Regions from separate parts of the Pelorhabdus sp. sgz311002 genome, predicted to be linked through region 3. Evidence: riboswitches for the same ligand, from Rfam matches in the RefSeq annotation. Region 3 holds a riboswitch; each other region holds the start of a gene.
The links. Region 3 has a riboswitch for cyclic di-GMP ahead of AC0NJP_RS15195 (putative bifunctional diguanylate cyclase/phosphodiesterase). Riboswitches for the same ligand answer to the same signal wherever they lie in the genome.
Positions count from the first base shown of each region.

Region 1: it holds a riboswitch for cyclic di-GMP, as region 3 does, so the genes downstream of both, AC0NJP_RS06290 (response regulator) here and AC0NJP_RS15195 (putative bifunctional diguanylate cyclase/phosphodiesterase) in region 3, are expected to answer to the same signal.
Region 2: it holds a riboswitch for cyclic di-GMP, as region 3 does, so the genes downstream of both, AC0NJP_RS08945 (methyl-accepting chemotaxis protein) here and AC0NJP_RS15195 (putative bifunctional diguanylate cyclase/phosphodiesterase) in region 3, are expected to answer to the same signal.
Region 4: it holds a riboswitch for cyclic di-GMP, as region 3 does, so the genes downstream of both, AC0NJP_RS11880 (hypothetical protein) here and AC0NJP_RS15195 (putative bifunctional diguanylate cyclase/phosphodiesterase) in region 3, are expected to answer to the same signal.

Region 1 covers NZ_JBWBCL010000003.1:89,716-95,073, reverse strand. Annotated here, with positions in the region: gene AC0NJP_RS06305 (tetratricopeptide repeat protein) at 1-918, shown strand, start outside; gene AC0NJP_RS06300 (ATP-binding protein) at 910-1,920, opposite strand; gene AC0NJP_RS06295 (lysophospholipid acyltransferase family protein) at 2,131-3,015, opposite strand; cyclic di-GMP riboswitch class I at 3,199-3,284, shown strand; gene AC0NJP_RS06290 (response regulator) at 3,348-3,836, shown strand; gene AC0NJP_RS06285 (NAD(P)-dependent oxidoreductase) at 4,175-5,358, shown strand, end outside.
Region 2 covers NZ_JBWBCL010000004.1:273,536-278,893, reverse strand. Annotated here, with positions in the region: gene AC0NJP_RS08950 (isochorismate synthase) at 1-1,023, opposite strand, end outside; gene AC0NJP_RS08945 (methyl-accepting chemotaxis protein) at 1,156-2,844, opposite strand; cyclic di-GMP riboswitch class I at 3,042-3,131, opposite strand; gene AC0NJP_RS08940 (hypothetical protein) at 3,235-3,891, opposite strand; gene AC0NJP_RS08935 (methyl-accepting chemotaxis protein) at 3,991-5,358, opposite strand, start outside.
Region 3 covers NZ_JBWBCL010000012.1:39,394-44,751, reverse strand. Annotated here, with positions in the region: gene AC0NJP_RS15215 (3-hydroxyacyl-CoA dehydrogenase family protein) at 1-948, opposite strand, end outside; tRNA gene AC0NJP_RS15210 (tRNA-Trp) at 1,128-1,203, opposite strand; tRNA gene AC0NJP_RS15205 (tRNA-Gly) at 1,211-1,285, opposite strand; tRNA gene AC0NJP_RS15200 (tRNA-Asp) at 1,290-1,366, opposite strand; gene AC0NJP_RS15195 (putative bifunctional diguanylate cyclase/phosphodiesterase) at 1,447-3,162, opposite strand; cyclic di-GMP riboswitch class I at 3,232-3,317, opposite strand; gene pyrE (orotate phosphoribosyltransferase) at 3,378-3,950, opposite strand; gene pyrF (orotidine-5'-phosphate decarboxylase) at 3,950-4,672, opposite strand; gene AC0NJP_RS15180 (dihydroorotate dehydrogenase) at 4,684-5,358, opposite strand, start outside.
Region 4 covers NZ_JBWBCL010000007.1:103,710-109,067, forward strand. Annotated here, with positions in the region: gene buk (butyrate kinase) at 1-425, shown strand, start outside; gene iorA (indolepyruvate ferredoxin oxidoreductase subunit alpha) at 480-2,258, shown strand; gene AC0NJP_RS11875 (indolepyruvate oxidoreductase subunit beta) at 2,260-2,832, shown strand; cyclic di-GMP riboswitch class I at 2,882-2,968, shown strand; gene AC0NJP_RS11880 (hypothetical protein) at 3,029-3,283, shown strand; gene AC0NJP_RS11885 (hypothetical protein) at 3,436-3,702, shown strand; gene AC0NJP_RS11890 (hypothetical protein) at 3,751-4,311, shown strand; gene AC0NJP_RS11895 (serine protein kinase) at 4,591-5,358, shown strand, end outside.

The DNA of each region.
Region 1 (5,358 bases), on a different contig from region 3:
GCCATTATTTATTTGTTGCGAGGCGATTATGAACGTGGTTGGAAAAATTTTGAGATTCGTTATCTAATTGGCGAATCTTTTGATCCGAAATTACCCCGCTGGCATGGGGAGGACTTATCTGACAAAAGTATTTTAATTTATTTTGATCAGGGGTTTGGTGATACGCTGCAATTTATTCGTTTTGCCTATTTAGTGGCAGCTAAGGCCAAGCATACAACTGTATGGGTGCAAACACCTATCAAGCGTCTTTTAGCTGGGACGCAAGATCAGTTTACTATTTATGCTGGCAGTGACTATCCGCCGGGAAACTATGATTTTGCTTGTCCGTTGTTAAGTCTGCCCTATGAGTTCTCAATTCCTTTTGATCAAGTTAGTTTTAGATCACCCTATATTCAGTCTATGCCGTCTTTAAGGGAACAGTGGCGAATCCGCCTACAAAATGTTCTTCCGGTAGGAAAGCGGTTAAGGGTTGGTATTGTTTGGGCGGGAAACCCTAATCATGATAATGATCATAATCGTTCGATTCCTTTTTCTTTATTTAAAGATTTATTTACAGTTCCGTCAATTAATTGGGTTAGTTTGCAAGTCGGTTCAAAAGCAGCGGATATACAGGAAGCTCCCGTTGGAAGTATACTGAATCTAGCGGAAGAATTAAGTGATTTTGCGGAAACAGCTGCTGTGATTGACAACCTAGACCTAATTATTACTGTAGATTCTTCTGTATCACATTTGGCAGGCGCAATGGGAAAACCTACTTGGATTTTTATTCCCTTTTCGCCGGATTGGCGTTGGGCAATGGACCGAGAAGATACGCCGTGGTATCCTCATACTCGATTATTTCGACAAAAAACAGCCGGCGATTGGCCGACTGTAATAAAAACTGTAAAAAAAGCTTTGCTAGAGTTTAATTTAAGATAGTTTTTGCAGTTTTTCTGGAAAGGAATTGGCAAAGCAGATTGTAAATATTGTTCCGCTACTGGGGGCGCTGTCAACAGTTAAGGTAGCGCGATGTCGCTCTAAAATGCGATAGCAAATAGTAAGTCCAAGACCCGTGCCTGTCTCTTTGGTTGTCAAAAAAGGCGTTCCTAGTTTTGCTTGGATTGTTGGTGAGATCCCTGGACCGTTGTCTTTTATGGCAAGCAAGACTCCCTGGGCGGTTGATTTTGTTGCTATGACCAGTTGGCCGTGATTTTCTATCATTGCTTCAAGACCGTTGCGGACTAAATTTAGAATTAGTTGGCGAATGCTATTTGGATCAATAAGTAGATTGGGTGTTGGTGTGAGGTCTAGTTTAATTTGACAGTTATTGCGTAGTGCATCTGTTTCTAGTAGCGGATAAATCTCACAAACAATGTCATTTAGGTTTTTTTCTTTAAATTCTAATGGGCGATTTTTAGCAAGTGATAAAAATTCAGTGATAATACTATTGGCTCGATCAATTTCATCAATCATGAGACTAAAATTATCGTGATGTGCCGCCAATTCTTTCTTATGACTTAGAAACTGGAGCAATCCTCTTACTGTTGTCATGGGATTGCGAATTTCGTGGGCAATTCCGGCTGACATTTCGCCAACCATATTTAGACGATCTAGTTTACGCATCGATTCTTTTTGCTGTGTTAGATATTCGAATAGAGGCGCTAGATCAGGCCAACTAGTTGGACAGACTTCAGAAGAAGATGTGATTAGCGTTTTAGCTGTGTAATTTAGTTTGGCTTTGAAGTTCGTAAAAAAATGATGGGTGAGACTGATGCAAGCGATAACCAGGAAAACGTTTAAAAGGGTAATCAGTCGATGGAGCTGATGATCTGTATCTTCCTCAAGGGGAAGATTTGGTTCCGCTATCAGTAATAAAAAAAGCAGCAATACAATGGATAAGATATTTCCTTCCAGTCGTAAGATGAGATCGCCATTTTTCAAAGTTCAGCACCTCTATCATTCGTAGTTTCTAATGGATTGTACAAAATTTCACTTGCACCCTATAAATACCTATTCGTTCCTCAAAAGGAAAATCCTTCCTTTTGAAAGAAGGAGATTAAATCTTTTTGACTTAATTTGCTATTTCATTAAAAAAGGCTGTCTCTAGGAAGTTACAAAATCTTTTGTACTTCCTTAAAGACAGCCCTAAATTTATTGTTTGGGATATTTTGTATTCCAGCGTTTGCGAAACCAAATCCAGTCTGATGGATGGTTACGAATCGCTTCTTCAATCGCTTGCGTCATTTTTGCAGTGTTTTCATAAAGTTCTTGTGTTTCGTCATCGTATCGTTCATAAGGAAAAGCTGGTTTGATAACAATTTGATGGCCTCCCTCAGGACGATGAAAAATAAAGGCCGGCACAATAATAGAACCGAACTTGCGGGCAAATACTGCCGGACCTGCTGGCGTGGCTGATTTTCGATTAAAAAAGTCAACAAAAATGCCGTCAACACCACCGTCTTCATCTGCTAAAAACCCTAGGGCTTTTCCTTTTTTTAAGGCTCGCGCCGCTTTTACAAGCTCGGCGCCACTACGATTAAATACTTCCAGACCCATTTTTTCGCGATATTCATTGAGTAATCGCGTATAGTGAGGATTTGGTTGTGGCTTGGCGATCGTTGTAATCGGCAGTCCTGTGTTAGCTAGGACTGCGCCGAGCCACTCCCAATTCCCTATATGGGCGGTAAGAAGTACCACGCCGCGTCCTTGGTCAATGGCCCCCCTTAAATGCTCCAAACCTTCAATCGCAATATGTTTTTTGATTTTTTCTGGAGTAAGGGCAGGCGTATAGAGAACTTCCATCAAGGTTTGTCCTAAATTACCAAAAACTGTATGGATAATTTGTTTCGCCTCGGACAATGAAATTTGCAGACAGTCCATGCTTTGAGTGATGGCGCGGCGTCGTTGGCGCGCACCGACAAGATAGAAAAGGTAACCTAGACTTCGTCCAATACGGCAGACAAGCGAATAAGGTAGAAGGCAGACGAAAGCACTGATTGCCTTTAGTAGATTATATTGAAAATTTTTAAATAGCATATGTGTCTCTCCCCAGATAGACAATTAAAATAAATTTTTGACATTAGTTTAATTGTAGTTTATTTATAAATGTTTGTAAACAAAAGAGCTAAGCAACAAATATTGTCACATTTCTACTTGTTTCCGCTTTTGTTTTACGGTATAGTATAATTAAACAAAATAAATAAGTAGAACTTTAAAAGCTCTACTGATTGGCAAACCTTCCGAAAGGATGGGACGCAAAGCCATGGGTCTAATGATTTTATGTCGAAGACTGCCAGGTTGTATTCACGCAAAGTAAGAGCGGAATGAACAGGCAGTTTTTTTATTTTTCAAAGAGCAGGAGGATGGCGTTGAAATTATTATTTGTTACCCAAGACGAACTTTGGCTGCAACGATTGCGGGAGCAGTGCCAAAAAAGAGATTTTTGTTGCGATGTTTTTAAGGACGTCGCCGCGGCAATAAGTGCATATCGCCAACAGTCTGATGAATATAGTTTGGTTATAGTGGATTTTTCGGGGGATTTTGACGGATTTGACTTTACGCAAAAGCTTCGTGCTGTGTCGACTAAGCAAATTATTTTAGCTGTTAATAGCATGATCGAACCCAAGCTGTTGATGAAAGCAGCACTTAGCGGAATTTCTTTTTTCTTACCGAAGGCGGTTGAAATGGACGATTTTTTGGCTTTACTATGCCAAATTAGCGATCAGCTTAAGGCGCAAAAAAAAGAACAAGATGAAAAGGACGGGCTTGCGAAAGAATATATTCGCTTGCGTCGTGAATATGGCGAGATGCAGGTTCAAATTAAAAAATACGAGGCTTTGCTGGCAATGCAGCAATAATAGCGTTTGTATTCTAGAAAATAGTAAAGGGCTACCGCATATAAGAAAAGATTTCGAGCCTATGTTGAGGTTTGCGTAAACAAATCACAAGATAAGCTAGAGTTTTTCCTTGGTGCGGTAGTCTTTTTTTATAGAATCAGCCGCTCCATTTAATTATTCTAGAATTTTTTATATGTTTAGTGTATGATAGCAATAAGAAAAAATCGAATTTTATCTATAGGAAATTCGATTTTTTTTGTTAAGACTAGAGGATATTGTTGGTTATCCAAAGGTTTTTGCTTACTGCAAGCGAGAGAAATATAGAAGTGCAGAAGCTTATGGATGTGGAGGGGATTGGATTGCTTATTGATCAAAAAAGTAATTTTGAAGAACAGTCGTTAGATTTTCATGAAATTGACGCCGGTTTTACGACGAAAGAGGCAATTGCGGAAGCAAAACGTTGCCTTAATTGTGCGAAACCGTTTTGTCGTACAGGCTGTCCGATTGAGAATGAAATTCCTAGTTTTATCGCAGAGCTTGCTAAAGGGAATATTGGCGCTGCTAGTGAAGTAATTGCTAGACGCAGTAATCTTCCTGCTGTATGTGGGCGGGTATGTCCTCATGAAAAACAGTGCGAAGCTGCCTGTATATTAAATAAAAAGAACGCAGGTATTAAGATTGGCAAACTAGAACGCTTTATTGCTGATTTTGATGCGGAAATGGATATTAGTCCAATTCATAAAAAAATCGTTCATAAAGGGAAGGTTGCCGTAATTGGTTCGGGTCCTGCCGGATTAACCGTAGCAGGTGATTTGGCGAAGCTTGGCTTTACTGTAACTGTTTTTGAAGGGCAGAAAGAGCCTGGCGGCGTTTTGATGTATGGAATTCCTGAATTCCGTTTAAATAAAGAAGTTGTTCGTCGTGAAATTGCTCGAATTGAAAGATTGGGCGTTTCATTTGAAACAGGAATTTTAATCGGCCCTGATAAAACGGTTGATGAGCTTTTTGCTGACGGTTATGATGCTGTGTTTATGGGGACAGGAACTGCTTTGCCGAAAGAACTTCATATTCCTGGTAAAGACTTGCCTGGTGTTATTCAGGCGACGTATTTTCTTGGTATGGTTACATTAGCAAATGAAAAAGGGATTGACGGACAGGAAATTCCGGTACAAAAAGGAGATTCTGTTATTGTAATTGGCGCAGGCAATGTTGCTATGGATGCAGCTCGGACGGCGCTTCGTGTTGGTGCAGCAAAAGTTACTCTAGTGTATCGGCGTACGCAAGATCAGATTACGGCGCTTCGTTCCGAATATGAGGAAGCGAAGGCTGAAGGCGTGGAGTTTTCTTGGCTGATGAGTCCAAAACAATATTTAGGTGATAAAGAGGTTACTGCGTTAGAATGTGAGCGCCAAGTTTTATTGGAAGATGGCTCCGTTAAGGGCAGTGGGCTTTTGGAGAAAATTAGTGCCAATAAAATTATTGTGGCAATTGGTCAAAGACCCGCTGCTCGCATTGTTTCAACAACAGAAGGGATCGAAGTCAA
Region 2 (5,358 bases), on a different contig from region 3:
ATTCGGGATATCTAGAGCTTCACAATGCTTATCAAGAATTTGCCGAATCCGTTTAACGACCAAAAAGTGCTCTTGCCGATTCTTCGCATCGTGCAGAAGCTCACTGCCTAAAACTTCATCGCTAGCGTCATCGTTACCCCTTGGCGCTGATCCCGCTAAGCAGGTTGAGTAATAAATGCCTTGCCGACGTTTCGTGAGACGCTCTGGCGTAGCCCCCAGAAAAACATCCCCCCCATAATCAAAGGCAAAAACATAACTGTTGTTTTGTTTCAGCTCTAATTGCCGTAACACCGCGGCAATGGAAAAATCTTTATCTCCCTGCAAGATCAGTTCTCGGGCAAACACCACTTTTTCTAAAGTACCCTGTCGGACTTGGTCCCGTAAAAAGGTCACTTTTTTGATATAGTCTTCATAATCTCCCGGAAAAGCATCCCACTGTTCAGCCGTTATTTCGCTAGATTCTTGATTCATCGCTTTTCTTAACCGATCGAACATGGTCAAATTCTGCTGAACTAACAGATCGACCTGATCTTCGGGAGAAACAAGCAGAGTCGTTGTTAGATACCGCCTGCCGCCTTTTTCCTGCAGCAGCCAACTCGGGACTTGAAACCGAGCAGCGGGAAACTTGCCCCACTTCAACTCTCTGGGCCGTAACGGGTCAAAGCGACTGCCGCCAATCCATAAAGGACTGAGACCTAATTCTTGCGTTCTTGGCGACAGCAGTACATCCCCACGAAGGGACTGCCACCTTGCTTCTGCTGCTGTGAGGGGATTTTTTTCCTCCGCCTTCACTTCTATCGTATAAGCCGCATCCACACCAACAAACATTTCTTCTCGACTGGCGCTTATCCAGTAAAATCCCTGGGATCGTATTGCCGCGGTTTTTGCAAAAAAATCCAAAAGGTTCCAAGGCGATTCTTCGCTATGGCTCACTAAAACAGGTCTTCCTGTCGCTTTGCTGCGTAATAAGCCTGCTTGTACTAACTCGCTGAAACAATCTTCCCACTGAGAACATCCACTCATATTCTGTCCACCTTTAAAGGTCAAATCCATTTCTGTATTTATTGTACACTTGCCCCTCAAAATATTCAATGGATGCAAAAAGAGACCTGTCAAATCGACAAGTCTCTCTTATAATCTTTCTAAACTATTATATTAAAGATGGAATTTAGCAACAACATCTTGCAATTCCATAGCCATTTGCGCCAAAGTTTGGCTGGCTGAAGCAATCTCTTCCATCGAAGCCGACTGTTCTTGCGTCGCTGCTGAAATTGACTGAGTATCACAAGCCGTCGACGATGCAACGCCTCTGATGGCTTCTACAGAATTGACAACGTCATCACTGGCAGTCATCAGATTTTGCGCAGCCGAATTAATCGAACCAATTTGTCCCGTCAAGTCAAGAACCATGCGTTCAATAAACTGAAAACGCTCACCTGTTGTAGCAATAACTTGAGCCCCTCTAGATACTTCATCAGTTTCCCGATCCATAACGTTAACGGCTTCAGCTGTTTCGGATTGAATATCATGAATAATTCCCGTAATTTTCTCTGCTGCTTCATGGGACTGTTCAGCCAGCTTACGAACTTCTTCCGCCACAACGGCAAAGCCGCGTCCTTGCTCACCAGCCCGCGCCGCCTCAATAGCCGCATTGAGCGCCAGTAAATTCGTCTGACTGGCAATCCCGCTGATCATCGTAACAAATTCACCAATCTGCTGAGAACGTTCACCAAGACGGCGTACTACTTTTGCTGATGATACCACAGAATCTTGAATCAAATTCATTTGTTGCGTAGCTTGTGTTACGGCTTCGCCGCCCACGCTAGCAGCTTGTGCTGTTTCTTCGGATTTTTTGGTCACTTCCTGGGCATGTGATGTAATCTGATGAATCTCCTGCGACATAGCTTCCACTACACTGGCTGCTTTATCAATTTCTGTCGATTGATTGGTAGCGCCACCAGCCACACAGGTAACAGTTTCGGCCACTTGTGTCGCGGCCTGAGCTGACTGATTCGAGCTCGCTGTCAGCTCTTCACTAGCAGCAGCCACTTGTTGCGCTGACTTAGCTACACTTCCAACTAACTTCCGCAGATTTTCGCGCATATGCGAAAAAGAGCGGATCATATCAGCGATTTCATCATTGGCTTGATAAGAAATATTATGTACGCCCAAATCCCCGGCAGCAATACGCTCTGCTGCCTGCGACACATCATTGAGCGGCCGAGAGATTCGTCTAGCCAAATACCAAGCTAGTAAGGCGCCGATCACAAGAATAATTCCGTCAAGAATAAATAAGAGAGACTGAATCTTTGTTACATCGGCTTGAGTTTCCTGTCTTCTCAGCTCCATACGATCTTCTAAAAACTTAACAGTGTCTTCCATATTCTTATCGGCGGCAATAATCTTGGCGCCAGAAGCCGCAACCGCTTTCACCGCTTCCGCCTGGCCTTGGGTCTTTCGAAGGGTAAGTCCTTGCTCGGCAATTTTATCGTAATCAGCTAAAGAGGCTTTCAATTCGGCCACTTTCTGTTTGCCTTCAGGCGTAATCAACTTTCCCTCTAAGTCCGACAAAACAGTTGCTGTTTTCTTCTTTGATGCTTCATAACGATCAACATACTGTGGATCCGCTGACAAAATAAAGCCTCTGACTTGAGCCGACTGAGTACTCAGTTCGCGACTTAATTCTTTAATATCAACGACTAAAGGAACACTGCGTTTTAATAAGCCTTCATAATCTTCCTGCACCTTTTGAATTTGGAAATAGGTATAAATATTTAGACCCGTAAAAGCCAACACAATAAGAACACATACCAAGATAATTTGTTTACCAATTGTTACACGCATAATCGTCCCGCCTTTGTGCTTGATAAGTCCCGCTAGACCCTCAAATCAAAACTAACAACTAACCTCCCTTCCTGCGGCGTGCAGCTTTTTCGCTGCTATCTTTACCGTTCATCAACTACCTCATTTGTTAAGTATTGCAAACATAGCAAAAAATTCGACGCAGTGCTTTTCGGCGCCCCGGCGAATTCCCGCAAAAATCAAGCAACCTGGCTGTCTTAGAATATATACTTTCCTTAGACCCAATAGCTTTGCGTCCTTGTCTTTCGACAAGTTTGCTATATATTTCTATTTTACAATAATTAACGCCATAAGGCATTATAAAAACAAACAAAACTGTCGAATTCTATTCTGTACTGAAAGAAAAAAAATGTCAAGATAATTCTAAAAAATTCATTTCCTCTCATATTGTTTATCGCGAATATTAATCCCATACTCTTTGACTTTACGATAGAAGGTTGCAATGCTAATGCCTAGTGCTTGACATATAGCAAGTTTTCCCGCTGTAGAAACGCCAAAACGCGCCAAAGCTGCTAACAGCGCTTGATGTTCTAGTTCAGCAAAAGACACGATCGGTTTTGCCTTTTCTCTATCCGGTTCCCGATTAGACCCAAATTGTAAAGCAATCAGCTTCTGACTAAATATCTCGGCAAGCCACTGGCCAAAGCGTATTAATTTAACTTCTTGCCCTAAAAGTAGACTCCGCTGCTCCTGGTTGACAGCAAGTAAAATAAGCGTACCATAAACTCGGTTTTCTACTTCAATGGGAATACAAATTTCAGCAGCATCGGGACAACGTCCCCGCCGCGCACACGAATGGCACAAATCATGCAGTCTAGGATTGACTACTAAGAGAGTCTCTCGCAGCTTCATGCAGTAAGCTGATAAAGTCCCCTCCCCTACATACATTCCTCTTTCCTCACGATAAATTCCTGTTCCAACAATCACTTTCAAGTTGCAATCTACGACAACAGCTTCAAGGCTAAGAATATCTGCGACCATAATGACTGTATCCTGCAAAAACGATTCAATATCTGTTAGCGTTCCCATGTTTAGACGCCTCCTTTACTCAGTCTGTTTAAAAAAGAACAAAAAGCTCCCGGATTTCTCCGAGAGCTTCTTTGCTCTAATCATTTATTAAAATTTGCTTTACAATTTAAACCGTTGAATTTCCTGTTCTAAGGCTTTCGCCAAATCAGACAGACTCCGGCTGGCCGCCGCTACTTCTTCCATCGAAGCAGACTGCTCTTCTGTAGCAGCCGAAATCGTCTGGGTTTCCCCGGAATTTTCCTTACTGATGTCTTCAATCCGTTTGGAAGCCGTTACGAGCAAATCATTTTTGGTTGCCGTTTCTTCTAAGGCATGAGCTGTCTTTTGAATTTCCTGCGACAAATATACAACGGCCTCAACAATTTTTCTAAAGGTCAAATCAGCACCGTTGACTGATTCAATTCCGCCTTGAATACTTTCTACACTGACCTCAGTTTTGAGGATAGCTTGCTGCATATTCATATCATTTTGACGAATCAGTTCACTGATTTTGCCAGCCGCCTGATTAGATTCTTCTGCTAGTTTGCGTACTTCCTCGGCGACGACGGCAAAACCGCGTCCTTGCTCACCAGCGCGAGCCGCTTCAATCGCCGCATTTAAAGCGAGTAGATTCGTTTGTCCGGAGATCGCTGAAATCAAATTGACAATTTCATTGATTTCATTAGATCCTTTTGCCAACTCACCAATCGCTGTCTGCACCGCCTCAGAACCCAGTCGAATATCTTCCATTTTTGCCACAGCCTCATTCAGGCTTTCTCGTCCTTGCTCAGCTTGCACCGATGTTTCATGGGCCATTTGGGCGAAGGAGCGAGTGGAAGTAACAATATTTCCGGTACTCTCGGCAATAGATCGAGTTGTTTCAGCCATAGTCGCAGCCGCATCAGCCTGTTTATCCGTACCTGCTGCAATGGTAGTCACAGCTTCTGCTACCTGGTTCGCTGCCGAAGCAGATTGATGGGCGCTTTCCGTCAGTTGCTCACTAGCACCGGCTACCTTTTCAGATTGCCCCTTCACATGCTGCATAAGTTGACGTAATTTTGTCCGCATTTCACAGAAACCTTGAGCCAAACGGCCGATTTCATCTTGCGATTGCACTACAGCTGCTCGTTCTCTGAGATCCCCTTCCGCTAATTGTAATGCCTCTTGCAAAATAAACTGCAATGGCTTAGTAAAGCGTTTTACAATAAATAAAATAGCAATTACTGCGATAAGTAAAAATACACAAGATAAAATCACGGTTGACCAAAGTAGCGAACGAGCTTCTCGCGTTACTTCCGCTTCTGGCGCAGTTACAATCATAATCCATTTATTGCCGCCGTCTAAAGTAATTGGCGTAAACACAGCTACACTGGAATCGCCAAACACACTAAGGTAAGATCCCTCAACGGTTTTTCCTGAGTCAACCGCTGTTTTAAACAACTGCGTCAGATGATCATCAATTTCTTTTACAGGAAAATTTAGTTCCTG
Region 3 (5,358 bases):
GTCTTTGATCTGATCGCGTTTCAGCCAATCGATTAAAATAGTTTCTCTAAAGCTTTTAATTTTTTCTAACGACTCAGGCGTCCAGTCATAAAGACCTGTACCAGTTTTGGCGCCTAGTTTTCCTGCAGCCACAGCTTCCTGCAATAATTTTGAGCCTGTTGTCTCATTGCATAAATCAGCTAACAAATAGCTGGAAATATTATTAAAAATGTCAAGTCCGCCTAAATCAGCGCTTTCCAAAGGACCTGTTGTAGCTAAACGACGGCCAAGACTATATTTCATGGTTGTATCAACCGCTTCTGGCGTAGCAATGCCCGATTCTACAATATACAAAGCTTCTCGCAGCAAAGCCAGCTGTAGTCTGTTACCGATAAAACCAAGAGCTTCCCGTTTTAAGGCAACAGGTTTTTTCTGAATGAGTTCCATGAGCTTCCAAGTGATTTGTACGGTTTCCTCAGAAGTTCCTTTACCTGGAACAACTTCGACAAGTGGAACTAGATGAGGCGGATTCCAGAAATGAGCTACGACGAATTTATCTTTGCGCTGCAATGGTTCAGCAATCGCAGTAGGACTCAAGCCAGACGTATTTGTGGCAAAAATGGTATGAGGCGCGCAAAGTTTATCAAGCTTACCCCAAATTTCCTGTTTAATAGCCAGTTCTTCGGCAACAGATTCAATAATGAAATCAGCCTTTTCAGCAACGGCTTCCAGTGTTGTTACACCTTCTACACGCGCTAAAATAGATGCTACATCATCCTCTTTTACCAAGCCATTAGCGACATAAGTTTTTAAGGCGCCTTTGATACTGTTAACGCCGCGCTCAATACTGCTTTCAGACCGACCATACATTTTTACTTCATAGCCGGCCATGGCAAAGGCCAAAGCTGTACCAAAACCCATGGTTCCAGTACCTAGGTTCCCAATGACTTTAATGTCTTTTACATCCATTCTGTCTCCCCCTCATCAACTCAGTTGCAAAAGCGTTTTGTAATTTTACAAATTATAGAATAATTATAACATTTTTAACCGATTCTTGCACTGTAAAAATTATTACGACTAAATATATTCCTTATTTTTAAATTTTCGTATAAAAAAGAGATGCATAAAATGCATCTCTTTTGAGTTTCTGGCAGGGGCAGAAGGACTTGAACCCTCAACCAATGGTTTTGGAGACCACTACTCTACCAATTGAGCTATACCCCTATGAAATTGGAGCGGAAAACGAGATTCGAACTCGCGACCCTCGCCTTGGCAAGGCGATGCTCTACCACTGAGCTACTTCCGCAATATGGCGACCCGGATGGGACTTGAACCCACGACCTCCGCCGTGACAGGGCGGCATTCTAACCAACTAAACTACCGGGCCGAACCAGCTTTTATATAATAACATATTATATATACTTTGGCAAGAACTTTTTACTAGTACTTTTTCTTCTCGCATTTACCTTAGCAGCAGCTTTGACAAAACTGCTTGGAGACAAGAACTTCCTCTAAAGATGCAGGTCTCCCTAAATAATAACCTTGCCCACAATCAACTTCTAATTTCTTTAAAATATGCCAAATGGCATCATTTTCGACAAACTCAGCAATCGTTTTCTTTCCCAACGTATGGGCTACCGCATTCATCGCTTGTACAAGAGCCTGTTGCTTGGGATTATTCTCTAGGTTTCTTACAAAGGATCCATCAATTTTCAAATAGTCAACTGGCAGCTTTCCTAAGTGAGAAAAAGAAGAGAAACCGACACCAAAATCATCTAGAGCAAAATGACAGCCGAGCTTCTTTAAACCATTAATCCATTTTTCTACTATTGATAAATCCTTGATTGTCGCACTTTCTGTAATCTCAAAACCAAGTCGATTTGGCTCTATGCCGCTTTCTAGTATAGAGCGTTCAATCCAGCTTAAGAGCCCTTCATCACTCAGGGTAAAACCTGATAAGTTCACAAAAATTCTTAACTGCGGCTGATTTTCAAGTACCGAAAGTGTTTTCGATATCACCCAGCGATCAATAGAGGCTATGAGACCACTCTTTTCCGCCACAGGAATAAAGTCAACTGGTGAAATAATATGGTCACCATCTATTAGCCGGATCAGCGCCTCATAATGAATAATGCCCTTGCCTGACTGATAAATAGGCTGAAACACTAGTTTAAACTGATCACGTCGTAATGCCTGATAAATTAAAGCCACTTTGCGATTCATTTCAAAAATACGACGACGGTCATCAATATCACTGATAAGCATAACCCGGTTTTTTCCGGCTTCCTTAGCCTGATGAACCGCGGCATCTACATAAGAAAAAATACGTTTTACTTCAACCGCTTCATCAATATAGACAATACCAATACTTGCCGTAACGCGAAGAGGAATTTTGCTGGCATCGACATAAAAGTTTTCTTTTTCTAATGTTTTTAAGAGCCTTGTAGCCATGCAGTTCGCCTTTTCCAAGGTAGTCTCATACAGAAAAATTAAAAACTCATCGCCGCCTAAACGGGCTAAAAAATCACCTTTACGCAGGTTGCGCTTCAATAATTTTACAGCCTGTTGCAATAAACGGTCACCCGCCTTATGGCCATACGAATTATTGACAAGATTAAAATTATCAAAATCAAGTAGCAGTAACGCGCTTTTTTGCGCCACACAACCATTTGTGCCTGTCTTTTTCAAATGTTCTTCTAAATAGTAGCGGTTTGGAATATCTGTAAGATAATCATAGTGGGCCAAATGCCATAGTCTTTCTTCCATCTGCTTGCGATGACTAATATCACGGATAATACTCAATAAAACAGGCACCCCAGCTACAATGCTTCGTTGCGATTGAACCTGCACGTAAAAAACCGTACCATTTTTCCGCTTATGCTTTGCTTCAAAACAAACGCCGGCGGCTCCGGCTAATTTCATCTGTTCTAAAATTAGAGCTGCTTCCGTACCGTCTTCCCGCACATCAAAAATCGTTAAAGCTGTGAGTTCTTCCGCTGAGTAGCCATAGACACGAAGCGCAGCATCATTACCTGCTAGAATTTGCCCTTCTAAAGCTATAAATAAAATAATATCTCCTGTCTTTTCTGCGAGAACCTGATATTTTTGAATCTGCGCTTCTATTTCGGCAAACAAAATCTTTTCTTGCGCCTTTCCTACCGACTCAGAATCATTTTTCTTCACAAAAAATCCTCCTACCTCGCGCTCTCAAAAAAATAAAAGACCAGGCCTGACACCTGGTCTATCTATACAGGGAGCAACCTGGCAATCATAGACATCCTGTCTTTAGACCCATAGCTTTGCGTCCTTATCTTTCGATAAGTTTGCCATATTCATTATCTTTATTTATATCATAACATGCTAATAACTGTCAATTCAGGACTTCTTAAATAGTTTACTTAAATTTTCCGACTGCCCCGTTTGGTAATAGGAGTTCCGGCTTTGCAAGCGGGACATTCTTCTGGTGCAAAAGACGCCACATCAAGATGCAACAACGCCTCAGTCGGCGCTTCAAAGGAAGCTTTACCACCGCTGCGATCCACAAGAATCCCCACCCCAGCAATAATTCCGCCTGTTGGTTTAATTGTGTCAATCACTTCCTGCACCGAGCCACCTGTTGTAACGATATCTTCCACGACGAGAACGCGTTCACCGGGATCGACGTAAAAACCGCGCCGCAGTGCCATTTTGCCGTTTTCCCTTTCCGTAAAGAGCGCTCTTGTACCAAGCTCTTTAGCCACTTCATGAGCCAAAAGAATACCGCCAGTCATCGGTCCGATAACTACGTCAATCTTAGCATCACGAAATTTTTCAGCTAAAGCTTTGCATAACGTTTCGGTATGTTTCGGCTGCTGCAGTACCTGAAATTTCTCAACATACATCATACTATGACGGCCAGAGGTCAATAGAAAATGGCCTTCTAAAATCGCCCCAGTTTGTATAAATAACTCTTTTACTTCTGCTTCAGTCATCATACCGTCTCCATTTCTGCTAGTATTTTTTCTACGGCCAAGTTCTTGTCGGCCGCCTGCGTAATAGGCCGCCCAATAACTAAATGCGTTGCCCCTGCCGTAAGAGCCGCTGCTGGCGTACTGGCGCGACTTTGATCTTGCAATGCTGCTCCGGCTGGTCGAATTCCCGGCGTGACGATCAAGAAGTCGTCGCCGCAGGCTTTTCGAATCATCGCGGCTTCATGAGGCGAAGCGACAACGCCGTCCATCCCCGCCGATTTAGCTAGCTTAGCTAACGTTAAAACTTCTTCACCAATCGCAAGCGGGCAGCCCACTTGCTTCAAAGCTACCTCGTCCATACTTGTTAATATAGTAACAGCTAAAAGTTTGGGGACCTCACGATTTTCCGCCGCAGCACTTTCCTTCACAGCTTGAGCGGCGGCCTGCATCATAGCAAAGCCGCCAAGAGAATGAAGTGTCATTAGCGAAACGCCTAACTTCGAAAGCGCTGCCGCACTTTTTGCCACAGTATTAGGAATATCATGAAGCTTCAAATCTAAAAAAATCGATTTGTTTTTGGATTGCAGATAACGCAATACCTCATTGCCTTGACTATAGTAAAACTGCATGCCTACTTTATAAAAGCTGACAGAATCGCCTAGTTCGTCAACAATCTGTTTTGCTTCCTCAAGCGTATTTACATCTAAAGCAACGATACAGCGTGAATTACTTTTCGCACTCATACCTGTTCTCCTTATCCAAATTTCACCTTACCAACAATCTCGCTAATATGGGAAATGCCCCGTTTCGCCAAATAATCGTCAAGCCCTGCCGCCACATCAACCATAGCAGAAGGATTCATAAAATTCGCTGTTCCTACGGCAACGGCGCTGGCGCCAGCCAGGAAAAACTCAACAGCATCTTCTGCTGTCATAATGCCTCCCATACCAATTACAGGGACAGAAACGGCCTGAGCTACCTGATAAACCATACGCACAGCTACAGGTTTCACAGCAGGCCCTGATAGACCTCCCATGCCGTTCCCTAGAATGGGTCGCCAGGAGTGAATATCAATGGCCATGCCCAGAAGTGTGTTAATTAAAGAGATCGCATCCGTTCCGGCTTCCTCTACCGCTTTAGCCATAGAAGCAATATCCGTAACGTTCGGCGAGAGTTTCGTAATGACCGGTTTATCTGTATTGGCTTTTACTGCCCGCACTACGCTGGCGGCGCTTTCTTCCTGAACGCCAAAAGCCATGCCGCCTTGTTTGACATTCGGGCAGGATATATTGATCTCAATACCGGCAATCGGCGCATCAGCCAGTTTAGCCGCTAATATACCGTATTCTTCTACTGTATTCGCCGAAATATTAATGATGATCGGCGTGCCATACGTAGAAACCTTCGGCAGAATTTCCGTTAAAAAAAC
Region 4 (5,358 bases), on a different contig from region 3:
GCGGCGGTTTACCGGCAAGTCAGCTTGTGAAGCTTTGCTATAGCGGCAAGTATACCTATGAAGCGCTCAGAGATCGTTTATTTGGCAAGGGCGGTTTTTATGCCTATCTTGGCACGAAGGATCTGCGTGTTGCTGAAGAACGGGCGAAAGCAGGCGATAAAACAGCACAACTTATTTTAGAAGCCTTTACTTATCAAGTTGCCAAGGATATTGCGGCGTTGGCGTCGGTGGTGAAGGGCAATGTAGATCGCATTATTTTGACTGGCGGAATTGCTTATTCCGAAGCGGTTGTTGGCGCTATTAGCGAACGCGTTGTATTTATTGCTCCCGTAGCAGTTATGCCAGGAGAGGAAGAATTGGAATCTCTTGCCTCCGGCGCTCTGCGTGTACTGAATGGGGAGGAAAAAGTTAAAATTTATGCCTAGTTTGTAAGGACATTTTTTATTGATAAAAAGCTAAGAATGACAGGAGGAATTTATGTGAAAAAGTTGCTAACAGGCAATGAAGCGGTGGCGCAAGGCGCTTATGAAGCGGGCGTCGTTTACGCAGCCGCTTATCCCGGTACGCCTAGTACAGAGATTTTGGAAAATATTGCTCAGTTTAAAGGGGACATCATTGCGGAATGGGCGCCAAATGAAAAAGTCGCCTTCGAAAATGCGATCGGCGCGTCTTTAGGCGGCGGGAGAACCTTGGCGGCCATGAAGATGGTCGGGGTGAATGTAGCAGCTGATCCGCTCTTTAGTTTTGCCTATTCGGGTGTCAATGGCGGCATGGTACTTGTCAGTGGCGATGATCCTGGCTGTCATTCCTCGCAAAATGAACAAGATAATCGGTATTATGCTAAGTTTGCTAAGGTGGCTATGGTGGAGCCGAGCGATAGCCAGGAAGCAAAAGATATGGTTAAAACAGCTTTAGAGATTAGTGAAACCTTTGATACTCCTGTGCTATTCCGTATGACGACGCGCGTTTGCCATAGTAAAAGCATCGTGACGTTAGGAAAGCGGAGTGAAGTCGTTAAAAAAGCCTATGTTAAAAATCCCGCAAAATATGATTTGGTCCCGGCTGTAGCGAAAAAGCTGCGTGTAAATTTGGAAGAACGGCTGCAGACTTTACAGCGCTACGCGGAAGAGACGCCGTTAAACTATATCGAATGGCACAGTAAAAAAATCGGGATTATTTCCTCGGGGATTGCTTTTCAATATGCCAAGGAAGTTTTTGGCGAAGATGCTTCATATTTAAAACTTGGTTTTACTTATCCGCTACCGCTCGAAAAAATCCGTACCTTTGCCGCTGCCGTTGATACGCTCTACGTCGTGGAAGAGCTTGAGCCTTATTTGGAAGAGCAGATCAAAGCAGCTGGCATTGCTTGCATTGGTAAAGCGAAAATTCCTTATACCGGTGAATTAAATCCTGATATTGTCGCACAGGCGCTCCTTGGTAAACGTCGCGAGATGATTTCTTATGACGCTTCCGTTGTAGTAACGCGTCCGCCGGTTCTTTGCGCGGGCTGTCCTCATCGCGGGTTCTTTTATGAACTGGGAAAACGTAAGAATGTAGCGATTATGGGCGATATTGGCTGCTACGCTTTGGGCGGCGGCGATCCCTTAAATGCCAAAGATGCTGCCAACTGTATGGGCTCTGCTCCCAGTGTGGGGCATGGTCTGCAAAAGACTTTCCATTATTTTGAGGAAGATACGCGAGTAATTTCTACAATCGGCGACTCTACCTTTTTCCATACTGGTCTTATGAGCTTGATTGATATTGTTTATAATCGCAGCAATACAATTACTTGTATTCTTGATAATCGAATTACTGGTATGACGGGCCATCAGGATCATCCTGGCACTGGTTATACACTGCAAGGGATGCCAACGAAAGCGCTTGATATTGCTTCTGTGGTAAAAGCCATTGGCGTGGATCATGTCAAAACCATTAATCCTTTGCGCCTTGATGAAGTCAGTGAAGCGCTCGATTGGGCCTTGGCCCTTGACGAACCTTCGGTCATTATTACACGTTGGCCTTGCGTGTTAAAGAAAGCATCGCCGCAAGATCACGAAGAATTCGGCGACTATTTGGCAAAATGCAAAATCGATCAAGCGAAATGTATCGGTTGTAAAAAATGTATTAAAACAGGCTGTCCAGCCCTTCGTTTTGATAAGGCGGCGAAAAAGAGTTCGATCCATGCGATGCAGTGTGTAGGCTGTGAGGTTTGTGCGCAGGTTTGTCCGGTACAGGCGATTGCCAAGGAGGGGAAATAAGATGGCGACGAAAAATATTTTATTAGTAGGCGTTGGCGGCCAGGGAACCATTTTAGTGAGCAAGATTTTATCTACAGGTCTTATGGCTGCCGGCTATGACGTAAAAATGTCAGAAGTACATGGCATGGCCCAACGCGGCGGCAGTGTGAGTACCCAGGTTCGCTATGGTGAAAAAGTTTATTCACCCATTATTGGTAAAGGCGAAGCCGATATTCTCGTATCTTTTGAGCAGATGGAAGCGCTGCGCTGGTTAGATTATTTAAAGCCTGATGGCAAAATCGTTGTCAATGATTATCAGATTCCCTCAGCGCCGATTTTGAATGGAAAGTGCGATTATCCTACAGGCATTTTAGAAACTTTACAGGAGAAAGCGGCAACGACGATCGTAGCTGCAGAAAAGATAGCCCTTGCGCTGGGCAATGGTCGCTGTATGAACGTTGTTTTATTCGGTGCTTTAGTCAAGGCGATGGACCTTACCACAATCCATTGGGACGAAGCAATGAAAGAACAGATTAAGCCCCAGCTTTTTTCAATCAATCAGGCCGCATTTCAAGCTGGGTTAGAGACAGTCTGATAGTTGCCAAGCCTTAAGGGGCATGGTATCATAAGAAAGAGTCAGCAAAAGAAAACGTCGGCAAACTTATCGAAAGGTAAGGACGCAAAGCTTTGGATCTAAGGACAGATCTGTCTATGAGCGCCAGGTTGCAATCAATTTGATGAGCAGCCTGGTTTTTTGTTGCTTAATTTAGGCAAATAAGGAAGGGTTTTACATGTTACAATATTTGGCCCAGCTCTTGGGCCGTTGTGAATGTTGCGGCCGTAAGGCTACGCGGCGCCTTGAAATGTATAACGATGGGCAGAATAAGTCCAAAGGGCATTATTATTGTGAAAGCTGCCTGAGTGAAGGCCTAAATCAAGCTGTTTCAGGCGAGTTTTTATCTACAGGGAAAAAATTCACCTTATTTCATTCTGCGAATGAATTGGAACGAGCTGGTATTTCCTGTACCAACTTTTTACAGAAATAGAACAGGAATAAAAAACCGTCGCGGTAAGCTTACGACTACACGAATGCTTACTGCGGCGGTTTTTTATTCTAAATAGAGGATTTGATCGGATTTTAGCGAAAAAGAATAAAAATAAAGATTTTCAGCCTGCAAGTAATGAGTGAGGTGCCAGGATGCGCTATTGTATTTTTTGCGGTGTAGAAATACCGAAAAGTGCTTTGTTTTGTCAGATCTGCGGCAAACGACAACCAGATCAAACGGAAGAAATGGCTGAGGCGGAAGCGGAAGCTGTAGAAACTGAGTTGGTAGATCCAGCGCCGCCGACTGGGCTGGCTGCTTTTTTGGCTTCGCCCAAAAAATTGGTGATTGCTGGAGTTGGCGCTTTTGTCGGGCTAATTATCATAGTAACTTTTGTTATTGTTGTTGTAACGAAAAAATAAGCGGTCTTTCAAATCTGTATAGATTGGATATTTCGGAGGAGATTAGCTATGTATTGTCCTCAATGCGGTGTGACCATAAGTGTGGAAGGAAATTTTTGCGGCAAGTGTGGCAAGGATGTGGCCTATCTAACACAATCAGATAAACAGCCAAAAGCTGCCGTCCCTGCTTCGCCCACAGAAGAACTCGCCTCACCAGTACCAGAGACTACAGCGACGGATGGTTTGGTTATTACAGAAGCCGAAGTAGCAGCGGCTGCAAAGGCGGCTGAAGAGTTGTCAGGCGAAGGCGGTGACTCAGCGAAAAAAGCGGACGAAGCTTCAGAGCAAGTACCAGAGCCAAAACCGTCGCAAGTGGGTGCATTGTCTGGCGGTAGCGCCGATCATAAAAAGCCTGCTGTCGTTTATTTTTGTAACTCTTGCGGTACGGCTGTTTTTGCTGAAGATAGCTATTGCTACGAATGCGGCAAAAAGACACAAAAAGAATATTATTGTCAACAAGCTGCCGGTTTTACGAAGAAGAAGAAAGTTCTATTTGGCCTTATCGCCCTTACCGCTTTTTTTGGTACGGCATGGCTGATGTATCATTTTGCTAAGTCTTGGTTTCATTAACTTATTGCTTTGTTCATAATAATAGATGATATTGCCGTGATTGGTGATTCGCGCTATTTACGTTTGAGGCATGATTTAGTTTTGCTATCATAGTATATTTTAGTATATTTAAAATTTTCTTTATCAGTATTCATGTTATTTTGTTATAGACATTGATAAAAAAATCTGCTATATTAAATCAAATGGTAAGCCGTGTCTTCTCTGAAGGGATAAAAATTCTTTTAGCGTGATGGCTTATCATTTTTTTATTATAATTGCATGCAAAAAGGGGGAGAAAGTATGGCAAATTTTGATTTCGTCAGTCTGATTAAGCAAGATCGGGTAGAGAGAAAGCACGAGCATTTTTCTGGCACGCTGCTTGATTATCTGAAAATCGTAAAAGAAAATCCGAAAGGAGTCATGCTAGCTCATCAACGCATGCATGAACTACTAACAGCGCCAGGTGTTGATATTGTAAGAACAGAAGAAGATCCGCGCTTGAAACGGATTCACGGCAATGATACGCTGCGGCGTTATCGTTTTTTTGAGGATCAGTTTTTTGGCATCGATAAAAGTATTATGAAAATCATGCGTTATTTTCACTCTGCAGCCATGAAAGGTGAGGAATCACGGCAAGTTTTATATTTAGTGGGGCCTGTAGGTGCAGGGAAATCTTCTTTGATGGAAGCGTTAAAACGGGCCTTGGAGATGAGTCCGCCGATTTACACTCTGGAAGGCTGCCCAATGCGGGAGGAGCCGCTGCATCTAATTCCTAAACATTTACGACCTCAATTTGAAGAAATTCTTGGTGTTAAAATAGAGGGGGATTTGTGCCCAGTATGCCGTTATCGTTTGAAAAATGATTTTCATGGTGAATATGAACGATTTCCTGTAACTGTGGCTGAGTTTTCCATCCGTTCCCGCAAGGGCGTTGGTGTAGTACCGCCAGTTGATCCTAACAATCAGGATACCTCGGTGTTATCTGGCTCTGTCGATATATCAAAAATGGATTTATATCCGGAAGACGACCCGAGAGTGCTAGCTTTAAATGGTGCTTTTAATGTGGGC